DNA from 2 places in the Zooshikella ganghwensis genome. Region 1 is predicted to be linked to the other one. Evidence: predicted binding sites of a transcription regulator. Region 1 holds the regulator's gene; the other holds the start of a gene.
What was found. Region 1 encodes PhoB, which activates phosphate uptake and scavenging genes when phosphate is short. Its sites were predicted from a motif close to TGTCATANNNNTGTCANA; they were not measured.
Positions count from the first base shown of each region.

Region 2: KHS79_RS14150 (PA3496 family putative envelope integrity protein) is a predicted target of PhoB. The motif match lies at 5,021-5,038, and genes of this name have one in related genera.

Region 1 is NZ_JAEVHG010000004.1:18,673-34,254, reverse strand. Features, by position in the region: gene KHS79_RS07950 (HDOD domain-containing protein) at 1-714, shown strand, start outside; gene KHS79_RS07945 (helicase) at 715-1,083, opposite strand; gene KHS79_RS07940 (HU family DNA-binding protein) at 1,090-1,365, opposite strand; gene KHS79_RS07935 (FAD-dependent oxidoreductase) at 1,448-2,572, opposite strand; gene KHS79_RS07930 (rubredoxin) at 2,626-2,802, opposite strand; gene KHS79_RS07925 (chorismate--pyruvate lyase family protein) at 2,989-3,633, shown strand; gene ubiA (4-hydroxybenzoate octaprenyltransferase) at 3,646-4,515, shown strand; gene phoB (phosphate regulon transcriptional regulator PhoB) at 4,649-5,338, shown strand; gene phoR (phosphate regulon sensor histidine kinase PhoR) at 5,359-6,645, shown strand; gene KHS79_RS07905 (UbiA family prenyltransferase) at 7,325-8,257, shown strand; gene KHS79_RS07900 (hydroxymethylglutaryl-CoA reductase) at 8,598-11,030, shown strand; gene KHS79_RS07895 (PEP/pyruvate-binding domain-containing protein) at 11,020-13,857, shown strand; gene KHS79_RS07890 (GNAT family N-acetyltransferase) at 13,854-15,116, shown strand; gene KHS79_RS07885 (AMP-binding protein) at 15,135-15,582, shown strand, end outside.
Region 2 is NZ_JAEVHG010000009.1:152,653-168,234, forward strand. Features, by position in the region: gene KHS79_RS14120 (SufS family cysteine desulfurase) at 1-27, opposite strand, end outside; gene KHS79_RS14125 (VanZ family protein) at 236-682, shown strand; gene ubiT (ubiquinone anaerobic biosynthesis accessory factor UbiT) at 679-1,161, opposite strand; gene ubiU (ubiquinone anaerobic biosynthesis protein UbiU) at 1,305-2,303, shown strand; gene KHS79_RS14140 (U32 family peptidase) at 2,294-3,199, shown strand; gene KHS79_RS14145 (DUF4123 domain-containing protein) at 3,830-4,702, shown strand; gene KHS79_RS14150 (PA3496 family putative envelope integrity protein) at 4,781-4,963, opposite strand; gene KHS79_RS14155 (MurR/RpiR family transcriptional regulator) at 5,110-5,967, opposite strand; gene uvrD (DNA helicase II) at 6,279-8,453, shown strand; gene KHS79_RS14165 (TRAP transporter substrate-binding protein) at 8,946-10,055, shown strand; gene KHS79_RS14170 (polyhydroxyalkanoic acid system family protein) at 10,172-10,453, shown strand; gene KHS79_RS14175 (TetR/AcrR family transcriptional regulator) at 10,589-11,230, shown strand; gene KHS79_RS14180 (phasin family protein) at 11,297-11,761, opposite strand; gene KHS79_RS14185 (alpha/beta fold hydrolase) at 12,150-13,958, shown strand; gene phaZ (poly(3-hydroxyalkanoate) depolymerase) at 13,967-14,872, shown strand; gene KHS79_RS14195 (MaoC family dehydratase) at 14,931-15,410, opposite strand.

The sequences.
Region 1 (15,582 bases):
GCCCAAGTCGTAAGCTGGGCCTCTTCTCCTTACTATGCGGCCCCTGGTCGAGTACGCTCCATCGAAGATGCTATTGTCAGAGTACTGGGTTTTGACTTGGTGATTAACCTGGCAATTGGCCTATCGTTGGGTAAAGCTTTACAACCCCCTAAAGATCACCCCCATGGCTTCACGCCGTATTGGCACCAGGCTGCTTTTACTGCCACATCGGTCGAATCCTTAGTACGCCAAATTCCGTTAAAAAAACGTCCTGAACTCGGACTCTCTTATCTATGTGGATTACTCCATAATTTTGGTTATTTAGTGTTAGCTTATGTTTTTCCACCTTATTTTTCGCTTATTTGCCGCCATATAGAAGCGAATCCACATATTAACCATGTTGATATTGAACGGCATATTATTGGTGTATCTCGTGACCAGATTGGCGGTTGGTTAATGCAAATATGGGATATGCCTGAAGAGGTTTGCACAGCCATTCGCTACCAGAATGAGGCTGAGTATTCTGGTACTCATCAAGAATATCCACACTTATTAAATATTACTGGCCGACTATTGCGTCAGCACGGCATTGGTGATGCGCCTGACGAAGGCATTATTCCTCAATTATATGAGTATTTAGAGTTAAACCCTGCAAATGCAGCTAATGCTGTTGCATCAATTGTTGAGTGCGAAAGCGAAATCGAACAACTCAGTCAATTTTTTAAATCAGCGTAATTATCGAGGTAACCAGTATTTAGCAATCCCTTGAAACCACATTACTTGGCTTAGATCACCCGTCACAATTAATTGCTTTTCTTGAATGGCTTGCATAAAAGCAAGCTGAGCGTTTTTTGCAGTTAATACCGCAAGCCCCGTTCCTGCATCTTTGAAAGAAATGGCGAAGTCATGCTGATCGGCTACGCCTGACCGGCTCAAAATTTTCTGATTTTCTATAATAAAGTGACGAGCAACACGCCGATCATCTGTCTGAAATTGCACCGTTAATTGTTTATCATCTAATTTTTTTCGTAATTTTTCATTGCGTTTACTGGCTCGTCCCATCAATAATCCCATAACCCATAACAACAATTTCAGCTTTATCATCTTACTTCACCCATTCACTATTTCTTTTAGTTTTTTACCTGCTTTAAAACTCACAGTATTGGTTGCTGGAATTTCTTTTGGCTGTCCTGTTTGCGGGTTTTTGCCTATCCGTGCCTTTCGATGTTGCCTGGAAAAAGTACCAAAGCCAATGAGCACAACATCACCCTCACGACTGAGTGCCAATTGTATTTCATCCAGTATTGCAGTTAATACATGAGAAGCTTGTTCCTTCGTCATTGATGCATGATCAGCAATTGCAGAAATTAATTCTGGCTTATGCACACTCTGTCCCTCATAATTTTTTTATAAGTATTATTTATTTTTTGATACCGGCCTTTTGCTAATGCCCTTTTGATAGCACCCATTAGTTTATTGTTAACTGTTTATTTAACGCATATTTTTCTTTCACATAGCGTCCTGTTAACGCATACCCGAATAGTTTTTCATCCTTAACAAAACACGCCCTAACATCTAAACCTTCGGCATGAATCTGCCATTGCCCAGTACATCCTCGAGGTGGTGGACAAACCACAACAGGGCAAATAGGCGTTTTAACACCCACGGGCATAGGTCCATAACGTAATGGCGTAGGATGCCCTGCTAAAGTACGTGCTAATGTTTTGGCACATGCCATAAGCGGCATGACATACAACAGGACATGTCCTTCTACTTCTGCACAGTCTCCCAAAGCAAATACATCAGGTGCAGAAGTTTCCAATAAATGATTAACTTGAATACCCTCATTAACCTCAAGCCCGGCTTCAAGCGCCATTGTGATGTGAGGTTTGATACCTATTGCTGATAACACCACATCCGTATGAATAAGCTTGCCATTGGTCAGGGTCAGTTCCAGTCCGTTCTCTATACGGTTTACTTCTTCTAAACCAACGCCAAAATGAAAGCGTACACCAAGTGTTTGCAAACAACTTTGCAACGGTGCAGCCACATCAGCTGGTAACAACTTAGGCATTAAGCTATGGCTTTGAGAGATCAACTCCACATGATGTTCAGCCGCTATCAAATCATTGGCAAACTCGCAGCCCACTAAACCACTACCAATGATAGCAACACGTTTTTTACCTGATACTGCCTTGCGAAAAATCTCATAAGACTGCAAGTTGTTAACAGAGTATATCTCCTCCGTACCGTCACCTTGAACATCAAGCTGGAGTACATCGGCACCCCACGCTAAAACAAGCTGGCGATAACGAAGTTCGTCATTGCCTATCTTGATCAGGTGATGCTGAGGATCAATTGCAGTCACACGGGTATTTGTCAGGATAGTGGCATTTAACTGCTCGGCCATTTCCTGAGCATCTGCCGTATCAATTTGTTTTCGGCTCATACCAATAGACAGCATTGGCTTAGAGTAATAACGACCATCATCAGTCGTGATCAATGTAAGCGGTGAATATGAATCATGCTTTCTATATTCTTTTGCAAGGGTATAACCCGCTAACCCAGTACCAATTATAATGAGGGGTTCCATGACACACATGACCTGTTGCTTTATAAATTTTTAAAGTCAAACTCAGTCCAACATTATTCAAGAAGAATCATTTCAAAGTCTTGTTTGCATACACCACAATCAGGACAAATCCATTCTTCAGGTACATCTTCCCAGCGGGTTCCAGGGGGAATGTCATCATCAGGCCAGCCATCAGCTTCATCATAGATAAAGCCACAGACTGTACACTGCCACTTACGAAATGCTTCCATGCTCACTCGATTTCCTCACTAAACCATTATTGATGGCTAATGCCAGCATAACGTATGGTGTATAGTGGTTCCATACGCAACACATGACTCTGTTGTCATGCTATTGACCATCACTAACATGAAAGTTATTTTTCTGTTGTTTGCACCTTGCAACATCAAACCGTTTCAAGCATCCTGCTGTGAATTATGAACCTTAACCGCTATTCCAACATGCAGCTTTTCAGTGAACACTGCTGGCAGCCTACCCATAAGTGGCCTGCTCACGATCCGTTATGCCCTCACCTTAAACACTGGCTGACTCACCCAGGCTCATTAACAGAACAATTAGCAAAACACTTCAATAGCAAGGTATCTGTTCACCTGCATAGACAACAATGGCTCACAGCAACTAAAGAAGAGCAACAGTATTTGGGTATTACCCCAGATACGTTAACCAACATCCGTGAAATTACACTGTTTGTCAGACAGCAACCTTGCATACTGGCAAGGACTGTCATTCCCAAAGAAACACTGAGTGGTAATTACCAGGACTTGCTTACTATCAAAGAGCAGCCCCTTGGCCATTTTTTATTTGGTAATGCCAACATTATACGCTTACCACAATTTGAGCTGACAACATTAAAAACCGCTGATTTACCTATTCAGCACGACTTACCGTTACCTTCAGAACAAGTGTGGGGACGACGATCCAGATTTTTATTGAGTCAAAAGCCACTCATGATCACTGAATATTTTTTACCCTTTTTGCTTCACAGCATCGAAAACGAACAAATTGGCAAGCCAGCTGCAAGTGATATACTTACCACCTCATCGCCTTCAAACGACCATTAAAACAACGTCAATATGCGTGTAATCCAGCAACAATGGCCCCGCCTATGGGCTTACAGTCAGCTCATGCGGCTCAACCGCCCGATTGGTACCTACCTTTTACTTTGGCCGACCCTTTGGAGCCTCTGGATTGCTGCACAGGGATTACCCAATACAAGCCTGATCATTATATTTTCATTAGGTGTTTTTTTAATGCGCAGTGCAGGCTGTGTTATTAATGACTTCGCTGACCGTCACTTTGATGGGCATGTTAAACGAACACAACTACGCCCATTAATTACAGGTAAAGCCTCAGCGAAAGAAGCAATTTGGCTATTTTTTGTTTTAGTACTATTTTCTTTTCTGCTGGTTCTGCAAACGAACACTTATACTGTACTGCTATCTTTTGGTGCACTTGCACTTGCAACCTGCTACCCCTTCATGAAGCGTTATACACACTTCCCACAAGTTGTGTTGGGAGCAGCGTTCTCTTGGAGTATTCCAATGACATTTTCCGCACAGACCGGAGAGCTATCAGTGACTACCTGGTTACTTTATGCCGCGAATTTGTCATGGACAGTAGCCTATGATACCCAGTACGCTATGGTTGATCGTGATGATGATTTGCAAATTGGCATCAAGTCCACTGCAATTTTATTTGGCCAGGCGGATAACCTGATAATTGCTATTTTACAGCTACTTGCATTACTGTTGATGGTGATTGTAGGCATTATCCAACAGCTTGACTGGCCATTCTATACTGGTCTAATTGCTGCAAGTTTGCTATTTATTTACCAGCACTATTTGACACATGGACGTAACAGAGAGCGTTGTTTTCTTGCGTTCTTGAATAATCACTGGGTCGGATTACTCATTTTCCTGGGCACTATGACTGCTTTTTGGTAACAGTTAGGACCATTTGGCATATCTGCTAAATGCCTAAAAGGTTTCAATCAATAGCCTTTTATTTGTCATTTAATTGTAACAAACAGTCTGTGTAATGAGTTGCTGACCCGTAGAGCGAAGAGAAGGCTTGAACATGGTTGGCAAAAAAATACTTATTGTTGATGATGAAGCCCCAATCAGGGAAATGATTGCAGTCGCCCTCGAAATGGCTGGCTATGAATGTCTGGAAGCAGACAATACACAAGATGCGCACGGTATTATCATTGACAAAAAGCCAGACCTCATTCTGCTGGACTGGATGTTACCAGGTACTAGCGGAATAGAATTGGCTCGGCGCTTACGAAGGGACGAAATGACGGCTGGCATTCCTATCATTATGCTAACCGCGAAAGGAGAAGAAGATAACAAAATACAAGGTCTAGAGGTTGGGGCAGATGATTACATCACTAAGCCTTTCTCACCACGTGAACTCGTCGCTCGCCTAAAAGCAGTTTTACGTCGTTCAGGCGCTCAAGAACCACAAGAGCCCATACGCGTTGAAGGACTTGAACTTGATCCTGTCAGTCATCGAGTGACCATCAATGGCAAGCCTACTGATATGGGTCCCACTGAATACCGCCTGCTCCAATTTTTTATGACTCATCAAGAACGTGCCTATACCCGCAGTCAACTGCTTGACCAAGTCTGGGGTGGCAATGTGTATGTTGAGGAACGTACTGTTGATGTCCATATCCGCCGCCTGCGTAAAGCTCTAGGCAATGGCCATGACCGCTTGATTCAAACGGTGCGTGGCACAGGTTATCGTTTTTCCACCAAAGGTTAGTCAGCAAAGATTGGAAAACCATGCCACAACGATTGTTTTTTGGGGCAGTCATTGTAGTCATCTTTGGGCTTGCCATTGATGAGCTTGCTTGGACCCTAGTTGTAGCCTTAAGTAGTTACCTCTTCTGGACCTTGTTACAGGTTTATAAATTAAACCACTGGCTTCAGGAAAGTGAGCTCACCAATAATGAACCTCCAGAAAGTCGTGGTATCTGGGGCGATATTTTTGATGCTATTTACCGGCTACAACGAAGTCATCAAAAGTCCCGTGCGCGCTTACAAGCAGTGATTGACAGAGTCCAAGACTCAACAGCAGCACTATCAGATGCTGTAGTGATGATTGACAGCCATGGCAACTTAGAGTGGTGGAACCATGCTGCGGAAAAGCTATTAGGATTTCGCTCACCTGTAGATCGAGGTCAGCTCATCACGAACCTAATACGTGATCCTGCCTTTGGTAAATACTTTGAAGAAAAGCGCTATGCAGATCCGTTAGAAATACCCTCGCCCATCACTGAGCAAATCCATTTGCTCTTTACCATTACACTGTTTGGTCGAAATGATCGTTTACTGTTAGCTCGTGATATCACACGCCTGCATAACCTTGAGCAAATGCGCAAAGACTTTGTCGCTAATGTATCCCATGAATTACGTACACCACTAACCGTTATCCGCGGTTATTTGGAAACTTTTGCCGATAATGCTGACAGTCTTCCCGAGCGCTGGCTTCGTGCAATTCAGCAAATGCAACAGCAGTCTGATCGAATGGAAAACCTGGTAAGTGATTTACTGCTGTTATCACGCTTGGAAACCAGCGATAAAATCAGTGATCCACAAGAAGTTAATATAGCAACACTGCTCACTAACATCATTAATGATGCCAAAGCACTTAGTGGGGAAAAGCAACATAGAATTAGTTTTGTCTGTAGCCCAAATGCAATTTTAATGGGATACGAACGTGAGCTACACAGTGCGTTTTCAAATTTAATTTTCAATGCCGTTAAATACACACCAGCCAAAGGTGCTATTGATGTTCACTGGTGGGAAGACGAAAAAGGTGCTCACTTGTCAGTGATGGATGATGGTGTTGGTATCGACCCTAAGCATATTCCTCGTTTGACTGAACGCTTTTATCGAGCCGATGCCAGTCGCTCTAAGATGACGGGAGGAACTGGACTGGGACTCGCTATCGTTAAACATGTTCTATTGCGACATTATGGTCATCTTGAAATCATCAGTGAATTAGGTAAAGGTAGTACATTTACCTGTCATTTTACCCCTCAGCTCTTGATGGAAAATGCAGCATAATTATCTCTTATCTGCACTCAAACTCACTTCCCTTACTTGTTAGACAATCATTTAGTCAAATCATCACTGCTTTATGAAAAATACCCACAACGAAGTATTTTTGATGGGTCCAACCTGACCTATTAAATTCTGTACAATGCTTATACTCTCCATAAAATTCAGGATCCAAAAAAATTTCAGATAATTACATACAAGAGCTTTGTCTAACAAAATAATTAACACAAAAAAAACAATAACAAACATGTTGTATACATTTTAAATATTCATATAATGAGAATTGGATCTTAAGTCATAATATGTTGATCAGGGTTGTACTTTAGTATCATCATTTAGCCGTATTGATGCATCGCCAGTGTGATAAGTATTTTCGCTCATCACTCTTCAAGACCATTATTGTGTATAACACAACTTAAACTAGCTTAGGGTAAGCCGAAAATATATAAGACAATAATATCAGTAAACGTGAATATGGTTTATTGTCATATAAAAAATATTAGGGGTGAAGAGCGCTGACAACAAACCCTAAAAATGGTTCGTGAAGGGTATATGATAAAAATAAGCTTTGGGCAACGTACTCAAATAGCTTTATAAAATAAAAGGCACTCGAGGAGGGGGACACATGCTGAAACAACAGGAGTAATCTCCATTCATTTATCGTAGGGAAACAGGAGATCTTTACATGGCACAGGCAAGCACACTTTCTCATGACTCTCCTTTGGTTTATCGAATACATGCCTGGGCAAAAGAGCGCTTTCCATTAGCCAACGCCTTATTAGCAATTTCACTCTACCTGGCAGTCTCAGCCATTGTCAAACACAGCTCATCTGACGCAATACCAATATGGCATGATATAGCCAACTGTTTTGCCGCTGTAAGTATTTTTTTATTATTGCGTATTTTAGATGAACATAAAGATTATAAAATAGATAACGCATTTCACGCCGAGCGAGTTCTTCAACAAGGGTATATTCGCCTATCTCACCTAAAAGTGATTGGTATTATTGCTTTCGCTATTACAGGTTTATCAAGCTTATCTGTTGAAAATAATACTGTATACACTTTACAGTCATGGTTATTAATGCTTGGTTGGCTAACCCTCATGACGTTTGAATTTTTTAGTTCAAAGTGGCTAAATCAGCATCTCCTTAGCTATAGTTTTTCTCATATGTTAATTATGCCACTTATTGGCTTGTGGTTTTACTTTCTAGCAGGCCATAACAGCATCAACATAAATTTAATTTTACTTATTATGCTCTTCTTTTTCTTCGCAGGTTTTGCATTCGAATTTGTTCGCAAAATAAAACCTGATGAAGAAGAGAGTGAAAATATTCCGACTTATTCATCAGTGCTCGGTATACCACGCGCGCTCACCCTGGTTGTCTGTTGCGTATTTTCAGTCAGCCTCTTTGCTATGCTGTTAATTTATTATTTCTTAACAAGCAGTTGGTGGCTTTATACTATTATTACTAGCACCTTGTTACTAAGCTTATGGTTTCTTACTCGCTTTTTAAACTCACCTAGTATTCAAGCACGTCGATACAATGAAGCTACCGTAGGTATTCATATCCTCTGTACTTTATGGATGATTATAATTTCAAGCCTGATTGGTTAACTTAATAATATATTAACAGGTAACCTCAGCAATTAACTATACAACAAGCTATATACATTAAATAAGCTTTGTAATAGTACTATGCGAAACCATGAGATGCTGACATATACCCAAAACGAAGGGTTTTTAGGGGCGTCCATCGAGTGATGAAACCCCATGAGCCTATATTAATAGGTGATTGGGGTGAGGATTGAAGATAACAAAACCTAGAAATCATTCGTGAAGGGTATAATCATGCATAATCTACAATTACAAGCGCATTAAGTTACACCAAAACCATATAGCTTTTTGTCAAAAAAATAATTTCTTGAAACAGGGTATAAATAGCAGGAAAGGATGTATGACTGCCCCCAAAATTGTAATACCAAAAACGACAGACGAAGCTTTATCGCTATCAGGTACTGATTCATTAGAACGAATTCCTGCTCGTGGTCGTTACAGTGAAGAAGCAAGACAAACTCGTTTAGATTTCCTGAGAGAAAAATCGGGGCAGTTACTTAGTGGTGTAGACAAAACCTCCTTAAGAGCTGATCAATTACGATTTAATATTGAAAATTTTGTTGGCTCTGTAGAAGTTCCCATAGGGCTTGCAGGCCCACTTTTATTTAATGGACAGCATGTAACCGGCACTATTTACACTCCACTAGCAACCACAGAAGGCGCTCTTGTTGCCTCCGCAACTCGCGGTGCTACCGCACTATCTAAAAGTGGCGGTGTGAATACTGCAGTATTGTCACAACGAATGATCCGTACACCTTTTTTTAAGTTTGACTGTCTGGCAAGTGCCTTACATTTTTCAGAATGGCTAAGAAAACACTTTATTACCATTAAGGAAAAAACACGACAACGCTCTCGACATGCTGAATTAATAGAACTAAAACCTTTAATTCTCGGGCGTATGATTCATTTAAATTTTATTTACCAAACTGGTGACGCCTCTGGGCAAAATATGACAACCAGTTGTACTTGGCATGCATGTCAATGGATTTTGCAAGAATATCAACAACGCCATACAATCGAACAGTTTTTTATTGAAGCCAATTTGGCCAGTGATAAAAAAACATCTTATCAAAGCTTTTTATCTGGACGCGGTACCCGTGTTATTGCTGAAGCCCATATTCCAGAAAATATCTTACAGCAAATATTAAAAGTTTCTGCCAAAGAATTAGTTTCAGCTTATCAAGCAGGTATCACAGGCAGTATTCAAGCAGGTATTCCAGGCGTTAATGCCAACGTAGCCAATATCATTGCCGCTATTTTTACTGCAACAGGGCAAGATATAGCGTGCGTTCATGAGTCTAGTCTGGCTCATTTTCATATTGAACAAACGGAACAAGGAATCTATGCCTGTCTATTACTACCCGGTTTAGTGGTAGGTACTGTCGGAGGTGGTACAGGTCTTCCTCAGCAGCAAGAGTGTCTTGCATTACTGAACTGTGCTGGAAGCCATCGTTCAGCCCGCTTTGCAGAAATTATCGCAGGCTTTTGTTTATCACTGGATTTATCCACCCTATCAGCCATTGCCAGCGGTCAATTTGCTGCAGCCCACGACCGTTTAGGTAGAAACCGCCCAATAAAATTTTTACGTAAAGAAGAGCTAACGCCTGCATTTTTTCAAGAACACATGGGAGAACGCTTTAACACTCTGGAGCATATAGAAATTAGCGAAGCTCCCTGTCATGCAGAAAGTATCGTTTGCCGGTTAACGGCAGAACATACCACCAAGTTTCTGGGCTTATTACCTGCCAAGCTGTACTTCCAGCACCAGCATCAACCACTCCAGGTTATGTTAAAAATTAAGCCTACTGATGAAGAGGCGATTCATACACTGCGCACCCTCGCTCAGTTCTGTGACCCACGCTTAGCAGAAGAAATCAAACGTGCTGGCGGCACAACTTTTTTCAAAGGCTGCCATCAACGGGAGATGCAGCTTTATCAGCTGAACGACTCTCGTTTTACAAGTATTGCTCCCCAGTGCTTTGGCCAGTACCAAAACCAGTCACGAGAAATTTTCTTATTAGCACTGGAGTGGCTGGATTCATTAACACTGATGAATACGGTTGATGATCTGGCAGGCTGGCATGAGTCGCATATTATGGCAGCAATCACAGGCATAGCTGAGTTTCATAGCTTGTTTTTGGGGCAAGAGCGACAGGTTTTTGATCAGTTCAATATCTGCTCAATGAACCAGACAACAATGGTACAGCTTCAGCCCCTATGGCGTTTGCTGCAAAACCATGGTCTTAGCGAGTTTCCTGAATGGTTTTCTGAACAAGACCAGCAACAACTGCAGCTTATTCTGGAAAACCTGCCTATGTGGTGGGGTATTCTGGACCGACAACCAAAAACGCTTATCCATGGCGACTTTAACCCGCGTAATTTGGCGTTTCGCCAAACCAGTAACCAGCTAAAGCTATGCGCCTGGGACTGGGAGTTAGCCACCTGGCATTTACCGCAACGTGACTGCGTTGAGCTATTAGCATTTACTTTAAAACCTGAGCAAGTAACCCCCGCTTATTTATCCAAATTCAGCGAGTACCACCGACAGCAATTAGCAAAAGCAGCAAACACTTCTTTGGACAAAACTCAGTGGCATATGGGCTTTCACTACAGCCTATTGGACTTTACTGTTAACCGCCTTGCTCATTACTGGCTGGCAAATACCCTGCAAGATTACCCATTCATGGCCCGCCTGACAGCAACAACCTTAGCCATGATCAATGCCCTGGAGTCCACTACCACTCAACTTGGGGGGCAGCATCATGTTGACTGACACAGCCTATGATCAACTGGTGATGGATGCTCAAACAGCATGTAGTGCTAATAAATGCTTTCTGGGGGGTAAAGCTTATAACCTGGCCTGGATGACTCGCCATCAATATCAAGTACCACCCTGGATAGTATTAACCACCGCATCCTTTGAACAACAGCTAGCCTATTGCCAGCTCACTGATAAGGTTCGCACGCTTGATCAACTCTCTCCTGCAGAGCAACGTAAACAATGCGCCTATCTATGCCAGCAGCTATCAGCATCCAATCTAGCACCTCATCTTGCGGCAAAACTCAAGCATGCTTTAGCTGAGTTACCCAAAGGCCGATTAGCGGTTCGCTCTTCTGCTGCGGATGAAGATTCGACCACCTTATCTTTCGCAGGGCAGCTGGACTCTTATATTTGTCTGGAAAGCTACCCTGATATTGCACAAGCCGTTATTAAGGTCATGGCCAGTGGCTTTGGGGAGAGAGCCGTCCGCTATCGCCAGCAACACCAACGAGCACTTTCGCAAACCACACTGGCTGTCATCGTACAAACCATGGTAGAGGGTGAGTGTTCTGGTGTTTTCTTTACAGCTCACCCAATAAACGGTAGTCGTAAGCACGGACTGATATCTGCTTGTTATGGCTTAGCTGAAGGCGTAGTTGCAGGTACTGCGGACTGTGATGAATTTACCGTCGATTTATTCAGTGAAGAGGTTAAGCCTCAGATTCATCAAAAACAGTTTCAAATTGTCTATGCTGAAAATTCAGGCCAGGGTACCGAGCGCCTGCCTGTTGCTGAAACCTTACAAACAAAGCCTTGCCTGTCTTCTCAACAAATTCAGCGCATTAAGCAGCAGGGGTTTCAGATTGCTCGTCAACTGGGTCGTCCGCAAGACTTAGAGTGGACCTTTGTCAACGATCAGCTTTATTGGCTGCAAACAAGACCAGTCACATCCCTGCCTGCACCAGAAAACCCCATTGGTCAGCGGCAAGTTTGGGATAACTCCAATATTCAGGAAAGCTATTGTGGTATCACGCTACCACTCACTTTTACCTTCGCATTAAGAGCCTATCACACTGTTTATCAGCAAACCTTTCAGTTATTAGGCGTATCAAAACGCAAACTGCAAGCCCTACAGCCTGCACTAAGTCATATGCTGGGACTGATACAAGGCCGGGTTTATTACAATATTAACCATTGGTATGCCGCCCTACAGATTCTGCCAGGCTTTAAAACCAATAAATCCGACATGGAGCGGATGATGGGCCTGCAAGACCCTGTGGATTTTATTGAAGGCCAGCCAGACAACTGGCGACAACGCCTCGTCCGCTTACCAGACAGTCTTCATGCCTTAAGCCGGTTATGCTGGGGCTTTATGACCATGGATCGACGGGTCAGGAATTTTGAGTCTCATTTTGAAAGTATTTATCAGCAAGTTAATCGTGCTCAACTGCACACCCAGTCTATTGCTGAGCTGATGGCACAAGCAGAGTGGTTACAACGTCAACTGCTAGATAACTGGCAAACACCTATTATCAATGACTTTATGGTAATGATGACTAACGGCCGCTTGCATCGTCAGCTACAAGCGCTGGGAATCGACAATGCTGAGGCTCTGCAAAATAATTTGCTTGCTGGTGAAACACTGGCCAGCACGGAGCCCACCAAGCACCTCATGAAGTTATGTGATTATATCCGTAACAAACCAGGACTAGCTCGACTGCTTAGCGGATTAGCAAATGATGAGGTGATGCCTGCGATTCAGTACCGTTACCCTGAGTTTTATCAACGCTGCCAAAACTATATTGAAGCATTTGGTGACCGGTGCATGGGAGAGCTTAAACTAGAGTCAACCACTCTTCGCCAAGACCCTCGCTTCCTGGTGGCACTGCTAAAAAACTACATCGCTCACCCTAACCTTAGTTTATCCACCTTAGGTAAAACTGAACGCGATCTGCGCACCCAGGCGGAAGCTACAGTCCGTCAACAGCTCATGTTACTGCCTTTAGGAAAATACCGCTGTCATTATCACCGCATTTGGAAACTATTAAAGTTATGGCGAAAAGCCGTAAAAAATCGAGAAAGTATGCGTCTTGCAAGAACCCGAGCCATAGGTTTAATACGCGATATTTACCGGGAAGTTGGCCAGCAGCTTGCCTTTTATGGTGTGCTTGCAGAGCCTGAAGATATTTTTTATCTGACCGTCACTGAGTTAGAACAATACATGCAAGGAACGGCTGTACAAACTGAGTGGCAGTCCCTTGTTTCGACACGAAAAGCCGAATATAGCCAATACCAGCAGCAGGACCTGCCTCACCATTTTCAAACGATTGGACCGGTTTACCTGCATAACGCATTTAAGCCAGCAGCCACTTCTGACTGTTTATCGACTCATAACAACAAAACAACTTCAGAAGCCCAGGAATTAAACGGTATTGGTTGCTACCCTGGAGAGGTTACTGCTCCAATCAAAAAAATATTCAGCCCAGATGATGACTTGGATTTGCAAGGTCATATCCTCTGTACTGTTCGCACTGACCCAGGCTGGGCACCACTGTTCCCGACTGCAGCAGGCATATTAGTCGAACGTGGCTCGACATTATCTCACTCTGCGGTTGTTGCCCGAGAGCTGGGGATACCTGCCATTGTTAATATTCCAGGCCTTACCCAGCAGCTTGAAACAGGTCAGTGGGTCACGATGAATGGCACAACGGGTAGCATCCAACTTCAGGAAAACCCTCAAGCTACCAAGCAAACAGATGCTGAACTCAGCCCAACCTCTCAGGATACAAAACAGCGGGACAGTAAAACCAAGGACGTGCTAGAGGAGATGTCAGCATGATCAACACTACAACAGAAGCGTTAACTTCCACCTCTAATAGCCAGGTACCACCTTTCAGCTTAACGGATAGCCCTACTTTTGTGATGCCAGGGCAGACACTCCACGCGGAACCTTGGTCAGCAGATCAACCTCTTCCAGAGGCCTTCCTTAGTCTGCCTTGCCATATCTACCAAAAGGATTCGAACTGGATTCCTGAGCAACAAGACTATATACAACAGCTATTTTCTACTCAGAACCCTTTTTTTCAGGCGGGACAGGCTTGGCTTGGCGTCCTACCCAATGCAAGCCGTTTGGCAGGCTTCTATCACCCACAACAAGTTATCGATGGAAAGCCAACAGCTTACTTTGGTTTTTGGGAAACTACAGAGCAGCTTAATGCTAATCAGGCACTATTTGAGCAGCTAGAAACCTGGGCTAAAGCGCAAGGTGCTACGCAGCTTTTAGGTCCTATCAACTTCTCTACCTTTGGCCGGTATCGACTGCGCTTGTCTCATTTCGATACTACTTATTTTCCGAGTGAACCTTGGAACCCTGATTATTACCCATCCTTGCTCACACAGCTTGGTTTTAGACCTCACACCACTTACCACAGTAAGTTTACCCATCAGCTTGAGTTTAATGCTCAGCGAAATGAGCAGCTACGAAGCAAACTCGATCAGCGCTTAACACCAGGTTTTCAGCTTAGTCCACTTGATAGTGAGTGCTTACACCTGCTACAGGATAAGCTATACCCATTAGTTGAGCATACTTTCTCCCATAACCTAGCCTATACCTCAATAAACCCACAGCTGTTTAAATCCCATATTTTACAACCCTTGGCCAATCGGCTATGTCCCTATTCATCTTGGTTAGCGACAGATAAAAAAAGAGGAGACGTAGTTGGTTTTGTAGTATGCACTCCCGATTATGGTCCCATTCTGAGTCAGGGCTATCAACACCAGCACCCAGACAGACAGCCACTCACTCAACAACAACTGAATTACTATCAGCACACCCCACTGCTGAAAAAACCTACATGTTTGATTAAAACCACAGGCGTTTTACCAAGTCATCAGCACCGAGGTATTGCTGCCTGGCTATGCCTGACCGCTGCTCATGCCATCCGACAGCGCTACCAGGGTATGGGAGCAGCGCTTATCAGAGATGACAATGACTCAGCAAAACTTGCCAGCTTGCTGTGTGATGGACCAGACTGCGAAACCCATCAATATGGTTTGTTCTGTAAGCCACTTAACCCCTATCAGATATCCCCTGCATGACGACCAAGGAGTAAGGCTATGTCAGCAGTACCCACTATCGCTCACAACAAGATAACAAATGCTGCACAGCTACCATTGCAAGTGATGGCGATGTACCCAGAGCAAACTGCTTTACTGTTGTTGAATAAGCTGGACGAAACCAAGAAAAGTAATAAAGCCATCAGCTATGGACAGCTTAATCAACACGTTCAACAGCTCCAGCAAGCCCTTACCCAGTATGGGTTTAAACCAAAAGACCGAGTGGTTGTTTTACTCAGACCCAGCATCAACCTTTATGCACTATTAATCGCATTGCTCAGCCTGGGTCTCATTGCCGTATTTGTTGACCCTAAAATGGGCAGTAAACGTATTGGACAAACCCTGCGAAAAAGCCACTGTCGAGCCATAGTAGGAGAACGCCGTTTACTTCGCTGGCGTTGGCTAATGCCTACACTTTGGCAAATCCCTGCAGTGAGTATTGAAGAGC
Region 2 (15,582 bases), on a different contig from region 1:
TACTGTGTTAACGTCAAATAAGCTCATAAAGTCTGTCTGTTATTTTCCCTATGGGTTGAAAGGGGGATTAGGTGTTACTTTAATGTGTAGTTGTTGTTTTTGAAAGTATAATCTTTGTTATGAGTAATAATTAAGCAGTAATTTAATTGTTATTTCTATGGTGCGAATCTACTCTTCTGAAATATGCACATCAAAATATTTTTTCGTACCGAAATACATTCAATAATAAATATTCATGATTAAGTTTGGTTTTTTTGTACTTTCTTGCCTAATTGTTTGGATTATTTATTGTGCGGAACAAGGCGCTCTGCCTTATGTTCTGTATCGAGTTTATAGGTTTCCTGGGGGGGATAAATTAGGTCATTTTTTAGCAATGGGGTTTATTGTTTTAACGCTGGGTATTAATATTTTGAGTGTTTTAAGAAAGTGGCGTATTTTTAGTGTTTGTTTAGTTGCAGTTATAACGGCAATTTACGCAACATATGCGGAGTTTTCCCAACAGTATATTTTTTATAGAACGTTTTCTTACTATGATTTAGTGAGCGGCTATTTGGGTATTGTATTCTTGGGAATGATACCAAGTATATTGGTAGCCCAGGCACGTTATGGTAATGAGTGGGCTACGGTGTTTTATTGGCTTAATTTAAGAGTAAAGCTGGCTTTTATTAAGTTGGAGAATTAAGTCTGTGGTTGAGGGAAGGCTCTAGACAGCAACTGAATACCGTGGCTAAGTGGAAAGCCAAGTTGGTCAAGCTCAACAGTGTCGAGTATATTTTTGAAGCCATGACTTAGCGCTGTATTGCCTTCCAGTAAAAGTCGCCGTTGAAAGAATAATGTGTCAGGGTCAACCTGTTGTGTTATCAGTAAGATGGCATCAGTTAATTTGCAGCTGATGCTGGCGTCTGCTGCTCCTTTATCTTGCACAAGACAACGTTGAGCTTGTGAGTTATAGCCTAAAAAATAGCTTAAATCGCAATCTAGCAGCTTAAGTTCAATCCACTGATCTTCAAGAAAGTCGAGCTCCCCTTCATCAATAACTGAACTCAATAAATGGTTGAGAAGCTTCTCCAATACATGTGTTTGTATCATTGTGGGGCATAAGTGCACAGGTTTTGTTAAGAGTGCTGCATGCTTCTCAAGAGCTGTAAACAGTAAGTTCATGGTAAGTAATGGTTATCTTCGTTGTCATCAATAGTGCTTCAATCTAGAAAACCCGTAAAAGAATTGCGTTGATATCAATCAACTGTAGTGTGGGCAGACTATGTTACTTTGCTGAACATTTTCCTGCTGCTTGAGGTATGTATATGTTAGAGCTTGTGTGTCCAGCGGGTAATTTGCCTGCCCTAAAAGCAGCAGTTACTCATGGAGCCGATGCCGTTTATGTTGGCTTTCGTGACCAAACCAATGCACGTCACTTTCCGGGTTTGAACTTTTCCACAGGAAAGTTGGAGGAAGGTATTCAGTTTGCTAAACAACAAGGTACTAAAGTCTTTCTGGCATTGAATACTTATCCACAAGGGGCACAAATTGCACCATGGTTGCAGGCTATTGATAAAGCAGCATCACTGAATGTTGATGCATTAATCATTGCTGATATAGGGCTTATGGCATATGCACATCAGCACTACCCTCACTTACCATTACATTTATCAGTGCAGGGCTCAGCAACGCATCCTCAAGCATTAAGCTTTTATCAGGAGACATTTGCTGTTAAACGAGCTGTTTTGCCCAGAGTACTGTCTGCCAAGCAGGTTGCCCAAGTGGTAGCCAACTCACCTGTTGATATTGAGGTATTTGCATTTGGTAGCTTATGTATTATGGCTGAAGGACGTTGTCACTTGTCGTCTTATTTAACGGGAGAGTCACCTAATAAAAATGGCGCTTGTTCACCTGCCCATCATGTGCGTTGGGAGCCTCAGGAGCAACACCTTGATGTTCGCCTAAATGGTGTTCTTATCGATCGTTATCAACCGGATGAGCCAGCAGGCTATCCCACTTTGTGTAAGGGACGCTTTCAAGTCAATCAGGAAACCTTTCATGTGCTAGAAGAGCCAACCAGCTTGAATACACTGAGTTTGTTGCCTGAGCTTTATCAAATGGGTGTGAAAGCAGTAAAAATCGAAGGGCGCCAACGCAGCCCTGCTTATGTGGCCAATGTTGTGCGCATTTGGCGCGAAGCCATTGATCAGCTTAATGCTAACCCTGAAAAGTTTTTAGTACAGGAGCAGTGGGCTCAACAGCTATGTAAGCTGTCTGAGGGTGTACAAACAACACTAGGAGCTTACTCTCGGCCATGGCAGTAAGAAATAATATGAAACTATCTTTGTCTGCAATACCTTTTTACTGGGCAAAAGAAAAGGTCATCCATTTTTATGAGCAAATAGCGCCAAGTGCCGTAGACGATATTTATCTTGGCGAGACGGTATGTGCTAAGCGTAATGAGCTGTCACTAGAGGATTGGCTGGCTATTGGAAAAAACTTACAAGCTGCAGGGAAGCAGGTTTATTTATCCAGTTTGGCATTAGTCTGTGCAAATAGTGACTATAAATTGATTGAGCGAGTCTGCAATGCGGGGATAACGGTTGAGGCGAATGATATGTCTGCCGTTGCTTTGCTCGCACGAATGCAAGTTCCTTTTGTGATAGGTAGCAGTATCAATATTTATAACCATCTAAGCTTGTCTGTATTATTGGATAAAGGGCTGACTCGTTGGGTACCACCAGTTGAAATGTCCGGGCAACAGATTAAAGAGACATTGCTTGAGCTTGATAAGACGCAGCAGGCACGCCCTGAAGTCGAAGTTTTTAGTTATGGATGGTTACCATTGGCATTTTCTGCCAGGTGTTTTTCTTCAAGAGCGAAAGGTGTACAAAAAGACAATTGTCAGCGTAATTGCTTGGATGATCCGGAAGGGCTGAGCGTTCAAACCAGAGAAAAAGACCAGTTATTTACACTCAATGGTATTCAAACGTTATCAGGTAAAAAGTGTAATTTGTTACCATTAATAAATACTTTGGCTGACGTTGGGGTTGATATCGTTAGGGTTTCACCTCAACTCGAAGGTACGTTAGAAGTGATAAATGCTGCGCAACAAGCTTTAAATGGTCGTTTTGATAGTACTGAGACTTTAAGTAATTTGGCTGAAGATGAATGCAATGGTTATTGGTATGGGGAGCCGGGACTGATTGTAACTGGATAAAATATTTCCAATAATTTATACATTGCATGAGTGTAATCGCTAACCATCACACACATATTTTATGTGCAATTCCTTTAGGGTATTCAATTACCTTATTCTTCTAGCAGGCTTTTAAATAAATCATAGGACGCCAAAATAAAACATTCGTTTTATTTTGGCGTTGAAGAATCAGCGAGTAATGTGTCCAAGCCTGGAGTAGTCTAATAGCTTACTTTTATATTGCTTAATCCAGTGTATTCTACCACTTATCTGAGTAGTATGTTTTTTATAATATACGTATAATGTCTTATATATTAAATTTAGCTATGCTTGTGCGAGGTCGTATAAAATTTTTTAAATAAAATAGTGGTAAATATAGGTATTGTGTATCAGTGATGAGTAACCTTGATTCTCGTAGAGAGTAGGGTGAGCTGATACCATATAGCTTTTGAAAGTGGATTTAGATTCACTACTTGACATGGCGTAGTTTATAAGTTGTGCTAGGCTAAGGTGATGATCGTACGAAGTACGTTATGGCTAGTATATAAGTAAAGATCAATAAGAAAAGTAAAAAGGATCAAACCAAATTCTGTTTGCGGATAATATGATCAAATAAAAGCAAACACGCATAAAATGCCAACGGAGGGAGTAATGCTGCTCGTAGCCTATCGGGATAAGATGTCTGCAGCAATAAAAGAAGAGGGGGCAGATAACCTGTATTTTGTATTAGACTCAGCTTGCGAAGCTGAATTACCTGACAAAATATGGGAGCTTGATGATAACTTCAACCCTCAGTGTGAATCTTTATTCAGAGGGACACCTGCAGAAGATTTGTTTGCACAAGCACCTTACCTGATTAAACTGGAGCCAGATAGCACATTATATGAGTGGCTTCTTAATAAGTCATGTCTGGAACCGCTAGGTTTTTTTGCTTTTTGTACAGAAGATATTGCAGCTTATTTTGTACACTTACAACGTGTATTGGAATTTATTTTACCTAATAAGCATTGGATACATATCCGGTATTATAACCCAACTTTATTAAGGTTATTGAGTCGTACATTGGCATGCTACCAGTTTAATCAACTCATTGGTCCTGCCTCTCGGCTCATTGGTGCAGACTTGATGACTAATGAGCTGTTTGATTTGGCTAAGGAAGGTGATAATGCGGATATTTATGAAACAAGAACTTCATTAATTATTAGCCGGCAGCAGTTTTCAATATTAATCAACCAGGCTTTAGCTTATGCTTTAACCCAGTCGATACAAAATAATTTATTGGATGAGCTGGATGGACTGAATGAGGGAAAATCCAGCAAGACAATAAAACTTTTTAATAAATTAAAAAGAGCTGCCACGACGATTGATGCTCAGTCGCTAATTGAGTTTGGTTATATTAATAGTTTAGTAGACTTTTTGACACCTATTAGTGCAGAAGGCACTATTTTGAGTCAGGCAATTTTGAATTACTGGGAAAAAGTCAGTACGAAGGACAGAGGTGTTTTACTCAATAGTGTTGCTTAATAAATATGCGTAACAATAGTTGCCTGTAGGCATCTATTGTTACTAGCTCAGTTTGCGTACTATGGCTAATGTTAGTTTTTAATTACTCTTTCCCCAGTAGTCATCACCAATGAGCGAATTTAATCGTTTGTTTTCAAAGTAGTCTTCAATAGCCCTCCGCGCTAATAAAGAACGCTGAGAAGATTTCTCTCGGTTAGATTTAACAGGGTGTTGCGTTGAAAATTGATTATTATTGTTAGTTTCTGCTGTTTCAATACGCATAGCCGCACCTTTCTGTTGTATCGTTATTGGTAAGATGCAATATTCAAATGACGAAATTATGAAATTAAAGTGACAACCTCAAGAAGAAAAGTGGTAAATATCAATGTTTAATACTACTTCCTATGAAACTATTTTAATAGTGTGAATTATTTCTCTTTTTTATTTAATCGTAGCTTTCTTAAGTTTTCTTTAATTTGCTTGAGTTGGTTATTAATGCCTGGTTCTTTAGTCAATGCAACTCCCATTGCTAGCATATCTATGACGACTAAGTGGGCAATACGTGATAACAAAGGTGTATAGCGATCAGTATCTTCTTGAATACCAATATCTAATACCCAGTCAGCCAAGAGTGCTAAAGGACTTTGTTCCGGGCACAAACCAATCACTTTGGCTGATGCTTGTTTTACTAACTGTGTCGTTTGTAGTAATGCGTCAGTTCTCCCCGTTTGTGAAATAACCACCACGGTATCATCGGGTCCCAGTGTGGCTGCAGACATTGCCTGCATATGGGGGTCTGTATATGCCGCACAATGTTTAATTAAACGAAAGAGCTTATGTTGGGCATCTTGGGCAACAATTCCTGATGCACCAAAACCGTAAAACTCAACCCGTTCACTGTTTGCCAGCCTGATAATAGCCTGTTCAGCTATAGCGGCAGAAACTGTATTTTTAGCCTTTAATAGGCTTTCAATGGTGTTATCGAAAACGGTTTCTAATGTAGCGGGTGTGTAAGTTTGCTGAATGCGATAGGCACCAAAATTACTGTTTTGAGCCAGATTTTGGGCTAGCTGTAGCTTAAAATCCTGAAACCCTTTACAACCTATCGCTCTACAGAAACGTACAACAGTAGGCTCACTCACTTCTGTGGCTAATGCGAGATCAGCAATACTCAAATGGATCGCTTCAGATGGATGTTTTAGCACATAGCTAGCGACTTTTTGCTCAGACTTTCTTAATGCCGCAAACTGTTGTCTGATTTGATTGAGTAGGCTGTTCGACTGCATTATCAAACTCATTCCTATTAACAATGTATATACCCTTCACGAATCATTTTTAGGGTTTGTTGTCAGCGCTCTTCACCCCAGTCACTTATTAATATAAGCTCCGGGGGCTTCATCGCTTGACGGCCGCCCCTAAAAACCCTTCGTTTTGGGTATAGTAATACTACAAAATTCTTGTATTAAACGACAATTATCACGCTATAGGTCATGCTGCACTCTTTACATAAGAAACTGGTCAATGTGAGTAAAAGAGGCCAAAATAGGCTGATTTCTGGCGATTCAAGCTAAGTAGCTAAAGGTTTTCTCCACCGCTTATGGATATTTCACACATACTGAATGACTTAAACGACGCACAACGTGAAGCTGTAACAACGACAGCAGATACCGCATTGGTGTTAGCAGGTGCTGGGAGTGGCAAGACTCGTGTATTGGTACACCGAATTGCTTGGCTGGTGCAAGCTGTTGGCATTTCTGCCCACAGCGTGTTAGCGGTGACTTTCACAAATAAAGCAGCAGCCGAAATGCGTTCACGTATTGAGTCGTTACTGAATATTCCAGCAAGAGGCATGTGGGTTGGTACTTTCCATGGTATTGCACACCGTTTATTGCGAGCACACTGGCAGCTAGCAGGTTTACCTGAGCAATTCCAGATTATGGACAGTGATGATCAACTTCGCTTGATAAAGCGACTGATGAAAGAAATGGGGTTAGATGACAGCAAATGGCCCCCGCGACAGGTGCAGTGGTTTATTAATAGCAAAAAAGACGACGGTCTGCGTCCAGAAAATATTGAGGACTATGGTGATCTGCAAACCCGTACCTGGTTGAAAGTGTATACAGCTTATGAAGCTGCATGCCAAGCCGGTGGGCTGGTGGATTTTGCTGAGTTGTTGTTACGTTCCCATGAGTTATGGTTAAAGCAGCCGGAATTGCTTAAGCATTATCAGCAGCGTTTTTCCCATATTCTTGTTGATGAGTTTCAGGATACCAATGCGGTGCAGTATGCATGGCTTAGAGTATTAGCGGGCCAGCAAGCCAGTGTGATGGCTGTGGGTGATGATGACCAGTCAATTTATGGGTGGCGTGGCGCGAAAATTGAAAACATCCGACAGTTTAGTAATGATTTTCCAAGCGCTGTTACCATTCGTCTGGAGCAAAACTATCGTTCTACCAATACTATTTTGAAAGCAGCGAATGCATTGATTGCCAATAATAATGATCGCCTGGGTAAGGAGCTTTGGACGGCAGGTGATGATGGTGACAAGATTAATGTATATGCTGCCTATAATGAGGTTGATGAAGCACGCTTTATTAGTGAGCAGATTCAAGCCTGGGTTGATGAGCATGGTAGTTATAAAGACATCGCAATTTTATACCGCTCTAATGCTCAATCGCGGGTTTTGGAAGAGGCAATGCTTCGTTCCAGTATTCCTTACCGAATATACGGTGGCCAGCGTTTCTTTGAACGAGCTGAAATTAAAAATGCCCTTGCATATCTTCGATTGCTGAGTAACCCTGCTGATGATACAGCTATTGAGCGGGTTATTAATGTTCCTGCTCGGGGCATTGGGGAAAAAACAGTCCAACTCCTTCGCGACTTAGCCCGAGAGCAGCAAATACCTTTATGGCAGTCAGGGCAAGAGGTTATTACACGAAAGTTGTTGCCAGCCCGTGCACTCAATGCACTCCAGCAGTTTTATTCGCTGATTCAAACAATGCAGCAGGCAACAAGGGGCTTGCCATTACATGAGTTAACAGATCATGTGATTGCTGTTAGTGGGCTTATTGAACACCACCGGAAAGAAAAAGGTGAGAAGGGTCGAGCTAGAATTGAAAACTTAGAGGAGCTGGTGACTGCAACCCGAGAGTTTGATCCTGTAGAAGCTATACCGGATAGTGAAGATGAGTTAAGTCCCCTTGCTCTTTTTCTTGATCATGCGGCATTAGAAGCAGGGGAAACTCAGGCTGCACAATATGAAGACAGTGTGCAAATGATGACCTTTCACTCTGCCAAGGGGCTTGAGTTTCCATTAGTGTTTATGGCAGGTTTAGAACAAGGTCTTTTCCCCCACGCTATGTCACTAGAAACAGCTGATGGAATGGAGGAAGAGCGACGGTTGTGCTATGTCGGCATTACGCGAGCAATGAAACAACTGTATCTTACCTATGCCGAGACTCGTCGTCTGCATGGTACTGAAAACTTGAATCGACCCTCACGTTTCCTGAAAGAAATTCCAAAAGACTTACTACAAGAAGTACGCCTGGCGACTAAGATTTCTCGTCCTGTTTCTTTAACAAGCAAAACAATGAAAGGTGCAGTGCCCAATACAGAGCTATCCCTTGGACAACGAGTGGAGCATAGTATTTTTGGTGAAGGTGTTATTTTGAACTACGAAGGCCAAGGGGCACAGGCTCGTGTACAAGTAAACTTTGATCGTGAAGGGGTTAAGTGGTTGGTGGTTTCATACGCAAAACTACAGGTGATTTAGGGCCTGTTTACACTATTTGAATTACTACTGCCGTAGGCTATTTTTTCGCCTAGCAAGTTACATTTTTAGCCTATCAAAGCAGAATGAATGCCGGGTAGTCATTCTACATAAATGACTTGTAACACGGCTAGGTGGAAACATAATCACGGCCCGAAGGGTTATGATGGTGATATTCAAATAGTATTAACAGACCCTAGCAAGCTATCTTTCGATATACCCAGTACATTGGGTATATCCTTCAGGAAGTTGAAATGTGTACTTCCTGTTTTGTTTTGAGCAAGGTAAATTAATATGAAGTGACGCCAAGGGATAGGAGTCTCGTAGGTTAAAAGTACTTGCAGGTTAGTAATGCCTGTAGATCAATAATAAAAGTAACAGTGCTGACTAAATAGCAAAAAAACGCAAAAATAAAACTGAGTACCCTCACAGCTATAACAATAACTCATCATTCAGCTAAGGGTACAAATGAGCAGAGTATAGGGAGTCATAAAAATGAAACGTCGTGATTTTATGACTGCAGCCAGTTTAGGTGCAGTTGGGGTTGCTGTTGCGGGCTGTTCTCAGCAGTCTGAAAAAGAGTGCACCCAAGTAGTTAAGCCCGAAGAAAAAAGCACGATACACTGGAAAATGGTAACAACCTGGCCAAAAAACTTCCCAGGCTTGGGCACTGCACCTGAGCGATTTGCAAAAAATGTCAAAATTATGAGCAATGGGCGCCTGGAAATTAAGGTATATGGGGCTGGTGAACTAGTACCTGCACTAGAAGTATTTGATGCTGTTTCAAATGGTACTGCAGAAATGGGACATGGCGCTGCCTATTACTGGAAAGGGAAAGCTGAAGCAGCACAATTTTTTGCAGCTGTGCCGTTTGGCTTTAACGCTCAGGAGATGAATAGCTGGCTACATTATGGAGGTGGGCAGGAGCTATGGGATGAGGTGTATGCGCCGTTCAATCTTAAGCCTTTTGCTGGAGGTAATACTGGGGTACAAATGGCGGGTTGGTTTAATAAAAAAATTGAGTCAACAGCAGACTTGAAAGGCTTGAAAATGCGTATACCGGGCCTTGGTGGAGAAGTATTAAAACGACTAGGGGGGGTGCCTGTTAATATCCCTGGAGGGGAGTTATTTACTGCACTACAAACGGGTGCAATTGATGCAACAGAATGGGTAGGTCCTTATAATGACCTGGCATTTGGCTTATATAAAGCCGCTAAATATTATTACTATCCAGGCTGGCATGAGCCAGGTACTACGCTAGAAGTCATTCTCAATAAAAAGGCACTTGAGGCATTACCTGCTGATTTGCAGGAAATTGTCAAACAAGCTGTGCGAGCTTCTAATCAAGACATGCTTGATGAATACACGGCTAGGAATAATAGTGCATTAGAACAGTTAGTAAGCAAGTATAATGTTACCCTGTTGCGATTGCCTGATGATGTACTGAAAAAGCTAAAAGAGACGTCGGAAGTGGTTGTTAGTGAGATAGCTGAAGCTAATGATTACACAAAACGCATTTATACATCATTCACCCAGTTTGCTAAACAGGTAAAGGATTATCATAAAATTTCTGAGCAAGCATACTACGAAACACGAGCGCTATAGTTGAATCATGAATTAGCCTTGTATATTCTTTGCTGTAGATATTCATCAATAGTGAAGGATATACCCTTCGAATGATGCAAAGTGGTTAATGTTGTATTTGAGGATCTAATTGGTCGATGGCTAATATTGAAATAAAACGCACTCATGGCACAACTATTGAGAAAGCGAAACAAGCTGTTCAGCAAATTGCCGATGAAATGCAGTCGTCTATGGGATTAACCTGCCAATGGGATAGTGATTATCACTTAACCTTTAAGCAAACAGGTGTTCAGGGTTCAATTAAGGTGACTGAAGAACGTGTAGAGATTGATGTAAAGCTCAATGCTATTATGAAAGCATTTAAAGGAACAATTGAGCAGCAGATAAATCAACGTCTGGATAAATTGATAAAATCATAGCTCATTTAGCGCTTCTACATTATATATGCTTACCGTTATCTAGGATATTGTATAAGGAAATACTAACGGTAAGTTGTACCCTTCATGAATTGAAATCTATTTGCTCTGATTTCTTAACTTAACAAGGCCGTCTACATGAAAACCAGGGAGCGGATTTTAGTCACTAGCTTAGCGTTATTTAATCATCATGGTGAACCCAATATAACAACAATCGATATATCCAATGAAATGGATATTAGCCCTGGTAATCTTTATTATCATTTTCAGGGAAAAGAAGAAATCATCACTGAGCTTTATCTTAGATATGAGAGTGAAATTCTAGAGCTCTTAGACTCTCCAAGTAGACACTCATTAGCCATTGATGATTACTGGTTATATTTGCATTTAATTTTTGAAACTATACATAATTATCGATTTCTATATAGAGACTTATTAGATCTACTAGCTAAAAATCAAAAAATAAAACCACGGTTTACGCGTGTCTTAAGTAAGAAAAGAAAAACATTTACAGAGATTTGTGAGTACTTGAGAGATGCATCATATTTAGTAGCAACGGATGATGAGATTGGGGTATTAGCTGATAATGCAACAGTAGTTGCAACTTTTTGGCTGAATTACGAGGTTATGCGTACTAAGAAAGGATACGACACTCGTTATATCAACCAGGGAATTTATCAAGTTATTTGTTTAGTTAAGCCTTATATGACTGATGATCAACAAGAAATTTTAGAAAAAAGAAGTCAAATTTATAAGTCAACAGTAAACTTTCCGATCTAAAGCCAACCTTTTACCCTTCGTGAAATACTATACTGCACGAAGGGTTTATTATAAGATGTTTTTACACTATACAGCAGCAGGTTTTTTAGCTGTTGATGTGGTTGAGCTCTTGGATGTAGATCCGGTGCTGCTGGATGTAGCTGAGCTTTTGCTACCCACAGTGCGGTCAGAACTTAGAGCTTTAACAGCTTGACTTAATTCTTCGATCTGGTGACTTAGCTCTTTGAGCTCATCACGAGACCCACTTGAAAGTTTATCCCGCAACTGTTTTATTCTGCTTTCCAGGCGGTCAGTTGTTTTAGATTTTATTTTTTCCTTTACTTCGTCTACTTTATGCTGGGTTCGAGCTTGTACTTCTTCACCATCTTTTACCAGATTTTCAAATAAACGAATACCTTCCTGGCCAAGCTTTTCATACTGAGCATAAGCGCCAAGCCCTGCTAGCCAGATTTTATGGGCAGAATCACGAATGCCTGTAAGTAAAGATTTTTCTTTATCAGTTGATTTATCAGTTTTTTTTGTGTCTGACATGGTAGCGTCCTCGTTGCTTGGGTAGGGTAACCCTTTGCGATGTGTTTCGGGGGTATAATAAAACTTCTACTGTTTATCATTCATCAATAGCTCGACTATAGCAATGAAAATTAGAATGAACATACTAAATTTGCCAATTACAATAGTCAGAAAGGAACATTAAATTCACTCTTAATTGCTCTTTTGCAGTCATTATTATAAGTCTTCTATAAGTAGTGAATGTGTTGTGTTAGTTTGATATACGCCATATAAATCACTTGATTTATATAGTTAAAGTTTATAAAACCATTATTCTGTCATCAAAATTTGATACTTTTGAGATGATTGGCTTTAACAAAAATGTAATAAAGCCATGGTTGGTAAACACAGCACAGGGAAATATATATTCATGAAAAATGAAGCTGCGATAAATGACATTAGCCAACGTATAGAAGTATTAAGAGAGACTATTCAGCGGTTAGAGAAAACAGATCGAAGAGCAGCTGAACGGTTGAAAAAAGCATTGCAGAGAGAGTTAGGGGCCGAGCATCAGCCCAGCAAGACGAATGGGCGGTCGAATCCTGATAGTGCTGCAATGGGAACTCCCATTGTAAGGTTACATAGTAAAGATTTATTTTCTACAGCAGGGACGATTGTCAAACAAGCTGTTTCTCATCCAACGGCTGGATTTAAGCAGTTATTTGAATTTGGTAAAGATATGTCTCAAGTGATATTGGGTACCTCAGAGTTTTTACCAAAACGAAATGATCGTCGTTTTAGTGACCCTACCTGGTTTGAAAACCCAATTTACCGTCGTTATATGCAGGCCTATTTTGCATGGCATAAACACCTTAACGACTGGGTTGACGATGCAGAGTTTGATAATGATGATAGTCGTCGAGCTAAATTTATTATTTCTTTATTTGCTGAAGCTGTTGCCCCTTCAAATACATTAGTAAATCCAGCTGTCATTAAGCGCTTTTTTGAAACGGGAGGGATGAGCCTGGAAAAAGGCTTGTTACACTTACTTGATGACATTCGTCATAATGGGGGGATGCCAGCACAGGTTGATAAGTCGGCATTTTCAGTCGGAAAAAATATAGCGACTTCAGAAGGAAATGTGGTTTTTAGGTGTGATATTTTAGAGCTTATTCAGTATAAGCCGACAACAGAAAAAGTGTTTAAAATTCCTCTGTTTATAATACCACCACAAATCAATAAGTTTTATGCTTTTGATTTAAGTCCAGAAAAAAGCTTTATTCGGTTCTGTACCTCCATTGGTCTACAGGTATTTATTGTTAGCTGGCGAAATCCAACTCCAGAGCATAGGAACTGGGGACTAGACCAATATATACTTGGATTAAGTGAGGCAGTTCATGTTATTCACGATATTGCAGAAGTTGATAATATTAACATTTTAGGTGCATGTTCAGGGGGATTAACTTCAGTACTGCTGTCCAGCTATTTGCAAAGTCTGGATAAGCCAATAATAAACTCAATTACCCAGTTGGTGAGTATAATTGATACACAGGTTAATTCTGATATAGCGCTCTTTGTTACTGAAAAAACACTAGAAACAGCTAAGCAAACTTCTGCTGCAAAAGGTGTGTTGGAAGGCCGAGATATGGCTCGTGCGTTTGCTTGGATGAGACCGACTGATTTAATTTGGAATTACTGGGTTAATAATTATTTACTAGGGAAAGAACCCCCAGCATTTGATATTTTATATTGGAATAATGACACCACTAGACTTCCTGCTAAACTCCATGCAGAATTTATTGATATTTATAAAGAAAATAGCTTGATGCATCCTAACACCTTAAAAATTGCTGGCCAGCCAGTTGATGCTAAAGCCTTGAAACAAGATGTATTTGCGGTTGCCGGATTAACTGACCATATTACGCTGTGGGATGCTTGTTATCGGTCTACACTGTTATTGGGAGGTCAGTGTGAGTTTATTTTGAGTAACAGTGGACATATCCAAAGTATTCTTAATCCTCCAGGGAATCCAAAGGCACACTTTTTTACAAATAAAGCACATGTAGAAGATCCAAGTGAGTGGTATCAGGGTGCAACACGCAATAATGGTAGCTGGTGGGAACACTGGCAAAAATGGATCATTGCTCATTCTGGTGAAGAAAAAGAAGCACCAGTGAGTTTGGGTAATGAACAACATCCTCCTCTAGAACCAGCACCTGGTTTATATGTACATGATTAGGTGATCCATTGGAAACAACATTTTCAACCAATATTCGCGAACCCATGCGGGTTCGCTTTAAAACACTGAATATTAACGGCCAGGTAATACGTGCAGCTATTAGGCCTGGTAATGAACCAATATTGCCATTATTAGTTTTCAATGGTATTGGAGCTAATCTTGAGCTTATAAAGCCCTTTGCTGATGAATTGCAAGGTGTTGAGATTATTGCATTCGACGCTCCTGGTACGGGTGGATCATCTACACCAACTTTACCCTATCGTTTCTCTGGGCTATCTCGGCTTATTGGGAAAATGTTAGATGAACTGAATTATGGACAAGTTAATGTTTTAGGCGTTTCCTGGGGAGGTGCGCTTGCACAACAGTTTGCCTATGATCACCCATACCGATGCCGGCGTCTTATTTTGGCTGCAACCTCTATGGGCTCAGTTGCAGTGCCTGCGAAACTCTCCGTGCTTTTAAAGTTGGCAAGTCCAAGGCGATATGTGCAACCAAGTTATATGCAGCGTATTGCAGCTTCTATTTATGGTGGTGCGTTTCGACGAAATGATAATTTAATTAAAAAGCACTCATTAAAAATCCGTTCGCCTAGTGGGCTAGGTTATTATTATCAGCTATTAGCGGGAGCGGGTTGGACTAGTTTTCACTGGCTTCATAATATTCAACAACCTACGTTGATTTTAGCCGGAGATGATGATCCTATTATTCCAATCGCTAATGCCAAACTTATGGCAAAACGAATTCCTAATGCTGAACTTCGCGTAATACGGTGCGGGCACTTATTCTTGTTGACAAAAACTAAAGAGATTGCGCCTATTGTCAGAGACTTTTTAACGGACAATAAACGGCGATTAACCAGTCCTCTTCCGTTGGAAACGGTTTCTCTTGATTTGAGTAATGAAGTTATTGAGTAAACTGTTGAGGCCACACTCCATTTTCATAATGTGAAATGTGACCTTTGATACTTTTTTCTTAGTAGATTAAGCGCACTAAAACTTCAGCAACACAGGCAGGTTTGGATTGGCCTTCAATTTCAACGGTTACTAACTGTTTTATTTGTAGTGTACGTTCATCTTTTAGCTCAGCTTCCAGTAAGGATCTTTGAGCTCGAATTTTAGCGTTTACGGGCACTGGATTCATAAATCGAAGCTTGTCCAACCCATAATTAACCATCATTTTTAAATTTTTGAATGCTTCTTGGTAAGGTGCTGTAATTGATTCCGTCAAGTGTGGTATTAATGACAGTGTCAAGTAACCATGAGCGATAGTTGTTTTAAAGGGGGAAAGCTTAGCCGCTTTTTCTGGATCAGTATGAATAAACTGGTGGTCTAATGTTGCATCAGCAAACTGATTGATTCTTTCTTGATCAATAGTTAACCACTTGCCTGTTCCTTCTGGCTGATTAAGATATCCTTTTAGTATTTCCAGTGCTAACTCTGCATTATTTGCCATATTGATTAACCATCCTAGTTATCGTTTTGGTGTACTAAGAATACTTATACCCTTGATTCTGTGTGTATAAAGACAATTATATTATGCTATGAATAACCTCTGTGTAATGGGTCAAGTTACACAGTGTCTGTTTGTCATAATATAATCTTGAATCGGCTATGTAACAAAAAGA